One region of the Bradyrhizobium sp. JR4.3 genome, then DNA from elsewhere that is predicted to be linked to it. Evidence: predicted binding sites of a transcription regulator. Region 1 holds the regulator's gene; each other region holds the start of a gene.

What was found. The regulator PhoB, encoded in region 1, activates phosphate uptake and scavenging genes when phosphate is short. The targets are predictions, from matches to a motif close to TGTCATNNANCTGTCAT.
Region 2: a site for PhoB is predicted at 1,686-1,702, ahead of ugpB (sn-glycerol-3-phosphate ABC transporter substrate-binding protein UgpB). Genes of this name have one in related genera too.
Region 3: a site for PhoB is predicted at 1,477-1,493, ahead of phnF (phosphonate metabolism transcriptional regulator PhnF). Genes of this name have one in related genera too.

The regions. Positions count from the first base shown of each region.
Region 1 is NZ_JBEPQF010000008.1:228,384-231,631, reverse strand. Features, by position in the region: gene pstB (phosphate ABC transporter ATP-binding protein PstB) at 1-113, shown strand, start outside; gene phoU (phosphate signaling complex protein PhoU) at 124-840, shown strand; gene phoB (phosphate regulon transcriptional regulator PhoB) at 864-1,571, shown strand; gene ABIB91_RS16035 (GcrA family cell cycle regulator) at 1,800-2,312, opposite strand; gene ABIB91_RS16030 (aspartate aminotransferase family protein) at 2,768-3,248, shown strand, end outside.
Region 2 is NZ_JBEPQF010000018.1:126,124-129,371, forward strand. Features, by position in the region: gene mltA (murein transglycosylase A) at 1-884, shown strand, start outside; gene ABIB91_RS26010 (Smr/MutS family protein) at 881-1,471, shown strand; gene ugpB (sn-glycerol-3-phosphate ABC transporter substrate-binding protein UgpB) at 1,769-3,085, shown strand; gene ugpA (sn-glycerol-3-phosphate ABC transporter permease UgpA) at 3,133-3,248, shown strand, end outside.
Region 3 is NZ_JBEPQF010000008.1:44,884-48,131, forward strand. Features, by position in the region: gene ABIB91_RS15135 (carbon-phosphorus lyase complex subunit) at 1-327, opposite strand, end outside; gene phnH (phosphonate C-P lyase system protein PhnH) at 330-938, opposite strand; gene phnG (phosphonate C-P lyase system protein PhnG) at 943-1,356, opposite strand; gene phnF (phosphonate metabolism transcriptional regulator PhnF) at 1,527-2,258, shown strand; gene phnE (phosphonate ABC transporter, permease protein PhnE) at 2,368-3,216, opposite strand; gene phnE (phosphonate ABC transporter, permease protein PhnE) at 3,213-3,248, opposite strand, start outside.

The DNA.
Region 1 (3,248 bases):
AGACCGCCTTCATGTATCTCGGCGAGCTGATCGAGTTCGACGACACCAGCAAGATCTTCACGTCGCCGACCGACCGGCGCACGCAGGATTACATCACCGGCCGGTTCGGCTAGGAGACGCGACATGGCTTCCGAACATACCGCAAAGGCTTTCGACACCGACCTCCAGGAACTCACCCGCCTGGTCGCCGAGATGGGCGGCATCGCCGAGCGCATGATCGTCGAGTCCGTCGACGCGCTGATCCGCCGCGACGTCCCGCTCGGCCAGCGCGTCGTCGCCATCGACACCGAGCTCGACGCGCTGCAGAAGCGCATCGAGGAGCGTGCGGTGCTCACCATCGCCCGCCGCCAGCCGATGGCGGTCGATCTGCGCGAGATCGTCGGCGCCATGCGCGTCGCGACCGATCTCGAGCGCATCGGCGACCTCGCCAAGAACATGGGCAAGCGCGTCGCGGCGCTGGAGACGGACTTCCATCCGCTCAAGCTGTTCCGCGGCCTCGAGCACATGACCGACCTCGTGCAGCAGCAGGTCAAGTCGGTGCTGGACGCCTATGCCGCGCATGATTTGCCGGCGGCGATGGCGGTGTGGAAGGGCGACGAGGAAGTCGACGCCATCTGCACCTCGTTGTTCCGCGAGCTCCTCACCTACATGATGGAGGATCCGCGCAACATCTCGTTCTGTATTCACCTGATGTTCTGCGCCAAGAACATCGAGCGGATCGGCGACCACGCCACCAACATCGCCGAGACCGTGTTCTACATGATCGAGGGCCAGGCGATCACCGACAAGCGGCCGAAGGGCGACATGACGACCTTCGCCAACACGGTACCGAACACCTGAAGACTTAAGGGAGCGACGACCCGATGGGCGCACGCATTATGGTGGTTGAGGACGAGGAAGCCCTGACCGAGCTTCTCCGCTACAACCTCGAAGGCGACGGCTATGACGTCGAGACGGTGATGCGCGGCGACGACGCCGACACCCGCCTCAAGGAGCACATCCCCGATCTGATCGTGCTCGACTGGATGCTGCCGGGCCTGTCAGGCATCGAACTGTGCCGCCGGCTTCGCACCCGTCCCGAGACCAAGCAGCTCCCGATCATCATGCTCACCGCGCGCGGCGAGGAGAGCGAGCGGGTGCGGGGTCTTGCGACCGGCGCCGACGATTACATCGTCAAGCCGTTCTCGGTGCCGGAGCTGCTGGCACGCGTGAAGGGCCTGCTGCGGCGTGCAAGCCCGGAGCGGCTCGCCACCGTGCTTGCCTTTGGCGACATCGAGCTCGACCGTGACAAGCGCCGCGTGGCGCGATCGGGCCGGCCGATCGATCTCGGTCCGACCGAATATCGCCTGTTGGAGTTCTTCCTGGAGCATCCGGGCCGGGTGTTCTCGCGCGAGCAGCTGCTCGACAGCGTCTGGGGCCGCGACATCTATATCGACGAGCGCACCGTCGACGTGCATATCGGCCGTCTGCGCAAGCTGCTCAATCTCGGCCGCGAACAGGACCCGATCCGCACCGTCCGCGGCGCCGGCTACGCGCTGGATGATCGGTTTGCCAAGGCGGAGCAGGTGTAGGGTTGCAGGCTCGTTTGTTGGCGAGCTGTCCCTGCATTCTCCGATGTCGTCCCGGACAAGCGAGCGAAGCGAGCGCTGATCCGGGACCCATAACCACAGGGAGTGGTTTGGCGAAGACTCAGAGTTACCCCTTTCGCACGACTACTGCGTGCTCGGAGTATGGGTCCTGGCTTTCGCCAGGACGACACTGAAATTATTGAACTGTCTTTGCGCGACGACTTGCCGTGATTACCGCGGACCCGGCTTCACCGGTGCGCGGCGCCGATCCGACGCCGGCTGGTACGCAACACGCGAGTGCTGGGCACAATAGGGCAGGCCGGACAGCGCCCGTCCACCGCAGAAGAAGAAGTCCGGGCTCGAGGGATCGCCGACCGGCCAGTGGCAGGTCGCCTCGTTCAATTCGAGCAGCGACAGCCGCTGGCTCATCGGCACCACGTTGTCGTAGGTGACCGGATCCGGCTCAGCCTCGACCTCGAAGGCCTGCGCCAGCGCGGTGTTGCCGCGCGAGATCGGGCGGCTCACCCGCATCATGTGCTGCGCGGGGCGCGCCTTGCGCGGCCGGGGCGCTGCCGATGATGGGCTCTTGGCGCGGCCCGAAAGACCGAGCCTGTGCACTTTGCCGATCACGGCATTGCGGGTCACATTGCCGAGCTCCGCCGCGATCTGGCTGGCCGAAAGTCCGGCCTCCCAGAGCTTTTTCAGCTGCTCGACGCGATCATCGGACCAGGTCAAAACCGTCATTGCACCCTTTCCCTCGCTGCGCGCCAGCCATCCTGGGGCCTCGCAGCGAATGCCTAAGCCTTCAAAAACCCGTGCCGCCAGAATCCCTTAAGGCTCGCCGGGCGCGTCTTGAACGCCCGAACGTTTACGCCGGTACATAAGGACTTAAAGATCAGAACCACTGCACGAGATGTCGTATCTGACAATCCAAACGCTACAATATGGCGTGACTCCCGCGCAAGAGTCCGCCGACTCGCTTCCACATGTTCCGTGGCTAAATCCCGCAAAATCGGCACCGCAAGACTACGGATTCAGCGTTTCGCGAGGCTTTCCGGGCGGCATTGACACCCGATTCACCAGGCCTAAGATAGTCGCACGTGCCGCCCTCAAGAGGCGGCACGTTTCGTTTTCCGGGCCGGTCGATGGTGCGTTGCGTAATGCACGCTCACACCGTCCGCAACATTCAAGTGACCGTCATGACTAACAGCGCAGCGCCGCATTTGCTCCCCGTTTTCGCCAGGTCCGACCTCGGTTTCGAGCGTGGCGAAGGCTGCTGGCTGATCGCGACCAATGGCGAGCGCTATCTCGATTTCACCTCCGGGGTGGCGGTGAATGCGCTCGGCCATGCCCATCCGGCGCTGGTCGCGGCGTTGCAGGAACAGGCCACGAAGCTCTGGCACATGTCGAACCTGTTCCAGAGCCCGGACGGCGAAAAGCTTGCCGCGCGCCTGTGCAATGAAAGTTTCGCGGACTTCGTGTTCTTCTGCAATTCCGGCGCCGAAGCGCTGGAATGCGTGATCAAGATCGTGCGCCGCTATCACGCCGCGAAGGGCCATCCAGACCGCTATCGCATGATCACCTTCGAAGGCGCCTTCCATGGCCGCACGCTGGCGACGCTGGCCGCGACGGGTTCGGCAAAATATCTCGAAGGTTTCGGCCCACCCATGGAGGGCTTCG
Region 2 (3,248 bases), on a different contig from region 1:
AGCTCGTACCCTATTACGACCGCGCCGAGATCGAGGACGGCAAGATCGCCGGCCGCGGGCTTGAGATTGCCTGGCTGAAGGACCCGACCGATCTGCTGTTCGCCCAGATCCAAGGCTCGGCGCGGATCAAGTTCGACGATGGCGGCACGGTCCGGCTCAACTACGATGCCTATAACGGCTATCCCTATACGGCGGTCGGTCGCATCCTGATCGAGCGCGGCATCATTTCGAAGGAAGAGATGTCGATGCAGAAGATCAGGGAGTGGATGGCGCAGACACCAGACGGTGCCAAGGAGCTGCGGCGCCAGAACCGCTCCTACATCTTCTTCCGCGAGGTTAATCTGTCCGACAAGGAGGAGGCCGTCGGCGCGCAGGGCATTCCGCTGACGGCCGGCCGCTCGATCGCAGTCGACAAATCGCTCCACGTCTACGGCACGCCGTTTTTCATCGAAGGCGAGTTGCCGATCGATTCCGAACGCGCGAAGACGCCGTTCCATCGGTTGATGATCGCGCAGGACACCGGCTCGGCCATCATCGGTCCGGCGCGCGCCGATCTCTATTTCGGCGCGGGCCAGGAGGCCGGCCGCGTCTCCGGGCGTCTGCGCCATGCCATGCATTTCGTGATGCTGGTGCCGAAGGGTCTCGATCCGACGGCGCGTGCCGCGCGGCTGCCGGTGCCGGACCCGCGGCCGTCGGAGAAGATCGCGAAGCTGTTTCCGCAAACAGAGCCCGCGAAGGACAAGCCGGCGGCAGCCGAGGCGCAAAGCAGGAGCGAGACGGTCGCTGTCGCCGGTCCAGTCCCGCTGCCGGTGCCGCGTCCCGTGATCGAGCCGGTTCAGGAGCCGCGGCGGCCGGTGAAAAATCGTTCCCATCGGCAGCAATGAAGCGATCGTCCCGTCCGCCCGTGCTGGAGCCTCGTCCCTCGCCGCGCCGTCGCGCGCTGAGCGAAGAAGAGCGGGCGCTGTGGGATACAATCGCAAAGCAGGTCAAGCCGCTGAGGAAGCCTCGTGCGGTGAAGGCGCAAGCTGCGCCGCGCACCGAGCCTTCCCCCGCAGCGCCCCCCACGCGGCCTGCGCCATCACCACGTCCGATTGCCGCTGCCCCGGCACTGCGTGCAGCGAAGCCGGCGGTGCCGCCCCTGGCGCCGCTCGGCAAGCGCGAGCGCACAAAGTTGTCGCGCGGGCGCAGCGAGATCGAGGCGCGGCTCGATCTGCACGGCATGACCCAGATGCGCGCCCATCGCGCACTGACCGGATTTCTGCACCGCGCTCATCATGACGGCCTGACCTTCGTGCTCGTCATCACCGGCAAGGGCCGAAGCGGCGGCGAAAGCGGCGTGCTGCGCCGCCAGGTGCCGGAATGGCTGAGCCTGCCGGAATTCCGGGCTTTTGTGGTCGGCTTTGAGGAAGCCGGTATCGGCCATGGCGGCGAGGGCGCGCTTTACGTGCGGATCAGGCGGGCGAGATTCTAACCGCGGGCTCGCTGCAACCTCTCCCGCGTGCCTTGCGGGTGAGGTTTCGGAGCCCGCGGGACGATCGTCTGCTTCACTATTCTGCTGAAGACGTAGCGACCAACCCATCACTCCCGAATGCTGCACCGCGAACGGAGGACGCCGCTCGCGGCATTCGCCTATTTGACGGCTTCCCTTTTGCCGCGCTTGCCGCTTTCGTTTCGGCCGCTTACACAGTCATGTGAACGTCATATGGCGCTGCTAGCGCAAGCGATCATTTTTGACGGCCCAAGAGAACGGCCAAGGGAGGTTTACTTGATGGCTCTTAGACACTTTGGAGCGGCTGCCGCTATTGCGCTCACGGTTGGACTATCGGCCTCGCCGGCCTTGGCCGTGACCGAAATCCAGTGGTGGCACGCGATGACCGGCGCCAACAACGACGTCATCGTCAAGCTCGCCACCGATTTCAACGCGTCGCAGAGCGACTACAAGGTGATCCCGACCTACAAGGGCAACTATCCCGATACGATGAACGCGGGCATCGCGGCGTTCCGCGCCGGCAACGCTCCGCACATCATGCAGGTGTTCGAAGTCGGCACCGCGACCATGATGGCCGCGACCGGCGCCGTGAAGCCCGTCTACAAGCTGATGGCCGACGCCGGCGAGAAGTTCGATCCCAAGATCTACCTGCCCGCCATCACCGGCTATTATTCGACGTCGAAGGGCGAGATGCTCTCATTCCCCTTTAACTCGTCTTCGACCGTGATGTGGGTCAACCTCGACGAGCTGAAGAAGGCGAACGTCGAGATTCCGAAGACCTGGCCCGAAACGTTCGAGGCCGCCAAGAAGCTGAAGGCTGCCGGTCATGACACCTGCGGCTTCTCGGGCTCCTGGGTCACCTGGGTCAATCTCGAGCAGCTCTCGGCCTGGCACAACGTGCCGCTCGCCAGCAAGGCCAACGGCCTCGACGGCTTCGACACCGTGCTCGAGTTCAACGGACCGCTTCAGGTCAAGCATCTCGAAACCCTGGTCGAGCTGCAGAAGACCAAGACCTATGACTACGCAGGCCGCACCAACACCGGCGAGGGTCGCTTCACCTCCGGCGAATGCCCGATCTACCTGACCTCGTCGGCGTTCTTCGGCAACGTCAAGGCGCAGGCCAAGTTCAACTTCACCGCCGTGCCGATGCCGTATTATCCCGACGTCAAGGGCGCGCCGCAGAACTCGATCATCGGCGGCGCTTCGCTCTGGGTGATGGGCGGCAAGTCGGCCGAGGAATACAAGGGCGTCGCGAAGTTCCTGACCTTCCTCTCGGACACCGATCGCCAGGTCTATATCCACAAGGCCTCGGGCTATCTGCCGATCACCAAGGCGGCCTATGCCAAGGCGAAGGAAGAGGGCTTCTACAAGGATCAGCCCTATCTCGAAACGCCGCTGCTCGAGCTGACCAACAAGGAGCCGACCGAGAACTCGCGCGGTCTGCGCCTCGGCAACATGGTGCAGCTGCGTGACGTCTGGTCGGAAGAGATCGAGCAGGCGCTGGCCGGCAAGAAGACTGCCAAGCAGGCGCTGGATTCCGCCGTCGAGCGCGGCAACACGATGCTGCGGCAGTTCGAAAAGACCGCCGTCAAGTGAGGCAATGAGCGGCAGGCCGCGACCCGGCCTGCCGCTCTGCTGGCATCATGCAAAAGCAAGCCATTTTCCAGTCAAGGCTGTTACCGTACGCGCTGGTTGCGCCGCAGCTCGCGATCGTCCTGATTTTCTTCTATTGGCCGGCCCTGCAGGCGGTGATCCAGTC
Region 3 (3,248 bases), 180 kb from region 1:
GAAGGTCGAGGACACCCGCCGCTGCACCCGCATCGCGCCGGTCTCGACCGGCTCGCTGGCGCCGAAGCGCGGCAGCGTGGCGCGGAAGGCGCGGACCAGGAAGATCGCCTCGATCAGATCGCCGCGCGCCTGCTTGATCGCGAGCGCCGCGAGCTCGCGGTCATAGAGCGAGCCTTCGCTCATGACGCGGTCCACGGCGAGGCCAAGCTGCTCCGAAATCTGGTCGAGGGAAATTTCCGGCACGCTTTGATCGCCGCGCCGCGCACTGGCGAGCAGGCGATGGGCGTTCTCGATGGCGCGTTCGCCGCCTTTGACTGCGACATACATGGTTAGCTTCCCTTGCTCACGACGCGCGTGGTGCGCGGGATCGCAACCACGGCCTCATCGGCGACCAGCACCACATCGATGCCGCGCGGAAACAGCGCCTCGTTAATACGAAGTCGCTCGAACAGGTCGAACGGCTTGATCGACGCCTGGAGCGTCGCGACGCCGTCGATGCCGGGACCGCGCAGCTCGAAGCTGCGCCCCGAATGCAGGCTCTCGACCTGAAGGATCAGCGTGGTCGACCGGTCCGGGTATTCGCTCGTACCCAGCGCGAAGCGCTCCAGCGAAGGCAGCGCCCCGCCGTCGCTGATCAACGCGAAGCTGGCGATGGAGGAATCCTGCACCACCGGCGCGCCGGTGTGGAACTTCAGCCATTTCACGACGTCGGAACTCTCGGCCATGCGCGCGTCGAGCCAGAGCGGCGTGTCGTGATCGAACAGCGTCAGCGCGATCGCGGCCGTGCCGCGCATCATCACATGAGGCGCGCCTGATGTCGGCACGATGCGCTGGACCGATCCCGGCCGCGCCATCGCGTCCATGACCGAGCGAAAGGTCGATTGCGCCGACAACACCTTGTCGACGAACCCCGGCGGCAGTTCCGCAATCGTGGTCATGATCTCACCCCTCACCGCGCACCATGGTGTAGAAATCAACTTTCGTCGCGGCGGTCTCGGCCGCAGCCTGTTTACGCCTGACCATCAGCTGCTCGCGCAACGGCGCGATGATGTCCCGCTCCACCGCGCCACTGAAATCGCTGGACTGCACCAGCGCATCGCACAGCGCAATCAGCCGCGCCTTCTCACCGTCGCGACCGAGCGTGTAACCGAAACCGACCTCGCCGCTCGCAAGCCGCACCGCAGCCCGCGACACCGTCGCTTCGCCGAGATTGAATGGCGCACCGTCGCCGCCGACCCGGCCGCGCAGCATGACGAGGCCGTTTTCCGGCGCGCGCAGATCCTGATGCGCCGGCAAAGCGAGAGCGCGGAGGCGAGCGGCGATCTCGCCCGCCTCCGCGTGCGCCAGCACGGCCATTGCGGCCTTGCGCTGGGCTTGCTGATTGTTGTTCTGGGTCACCACATCCACCGAACTTTTCTGCAGAACTTGCCGAATCCAAGTTGTCTATGATACTAGACAACTTGATACCGGAGCGCCATGACTGTTTCGTGACAAAGGCGTGATTTCTGGAGTAGCTTCCCGGCCACATGAGCATGCAGGACACAGCCTCCTCCGGCGTCGCGTTGTGGCGCCTCGTTGCCGATGGCATCGAGCGCGGCATCGCCGACGGCCGCTTTGCGGCCGGCGACAAGCTGCCGGGCGAGGTGGAGATCGCCGAAACCTATCGCGTGAACCGCCACACCGTGCGACGCGCGCTGGCCGCGCTTGCCGAGCGCGGCATCGTGCGGGCCGAACGCGGCAGCGGAACCTATGTCGAGGCGCAGAAGCTCGCTTATCCGCTGCGCTCGCGGACCCGTTTCTCGGAGATCGTCGGCGCGGACGGCCGCGAACCGCATGGCCGGTTGATCGAGGCGTCGGATGATGTCGCGACCCGCGAACTCGCGCGCGAACTTGGATTGAAGGCCGGCGCACCACTGGTGCGGATCGAGGCGATGCGCCTCGCCGACCGCACGCCGATCTGCGTCTCCACGACGTGGCTGTCAGCGCAGCTATTCCCGGGTGCGGGCGACGTCTTTGCTGCCACCCGCTCGATGACGAAACTGCTCGAGCATTACGGCGTCCGCGACTATCGCCGGGGCGCGACCCGGATCACCGCCGGCATCGTCGACGCAACCGACGCCGCCCGGCTCGATCTGGCGCTGGGACGACCGATCCTGGTGGTCGATGCCACCGACCACGATCTCGACGGCAAGCCGCTGGTGACCAAGCATTCGCGCTTTGCCGCGGAGCGAGTGGAATTTCTGGTGGAGAACGGGTGAAGAATCGTAGGGTGGGCAAAGGCGCGCTTGCGCCGTGCCCACCATCTATCCAACGTCGCGATTGAAGTGGTGGGCACGCTTCGCTTTGCCCACCCTACGAAATCGGTGATCAGGCCACCGCCCTTCGCCCAATAATCGCAAACCGCAATTTTCCCGAGACGAAATCGATCGCGGCGACCGCGACCAGGATCATCAGGATCAGGAACGACACCTTCTGCCATTCCAGTACGCGGATCTGCTCGGCGAGCTGGAGGCCGATGCCGCCGGCGCCGACGATGCCGATGATGGTGGCCGAGCGCGTATTCGACTCGATGAAATAGAGCACCTGCCCGGCAATCACGGGCAGGACCTGCGGCAGCAGGCCGAAGCGGATCTCGTGCAGCGCGCTGCCGCCGGAGGCGCGGATGCCCTCGACCTGCTTCTGGTCGGCGCCCTCAATCGCTTCCGAGAACAGTTTTCCAAACGCGCCGAAATCGGACACGGCAATGGCGAGCACGCCGGCAAACGGGCCGAGCCCGACCACGTTGATCCACACCAGCGCCCAGATCAGCGTGTCGACGCCGCGGATCGAATCCAGGAAACGTCGAATCGCGAAGCGCAAAATGCTCGACGGCACGACGTTACGCGCGGCAAGAAGACTGACCGGCAGCGCGAACAGTGCGGCCAGCGTCGTGCCGAGCAGCGCGATCGACAGCGTCTCGCCCAGCGCCTTCAGATAGATCGGCAGCGACGAGCCGGGATCCGGCGGAATCATCATCAGGCTGATCCAGCCGAGCTGGCTGAGCCCGGCGACGAAGCGCGAGGGCGAGAAGTCGAGATCGACGAGGCCATAAATCAGGATCGCGAGCGCCGCGACGATCATCGCCGGCATCGCGAGCCGCGCCGAGGCCGGCCGGTCGAACACGTCAGGATAGCGCGCGCGAAGCGCCGCGGTGTCGATCTCCTGCGGTCCCGTCACGTCCGCGCCTCCTTGCCGAACAGGCGGCCGCG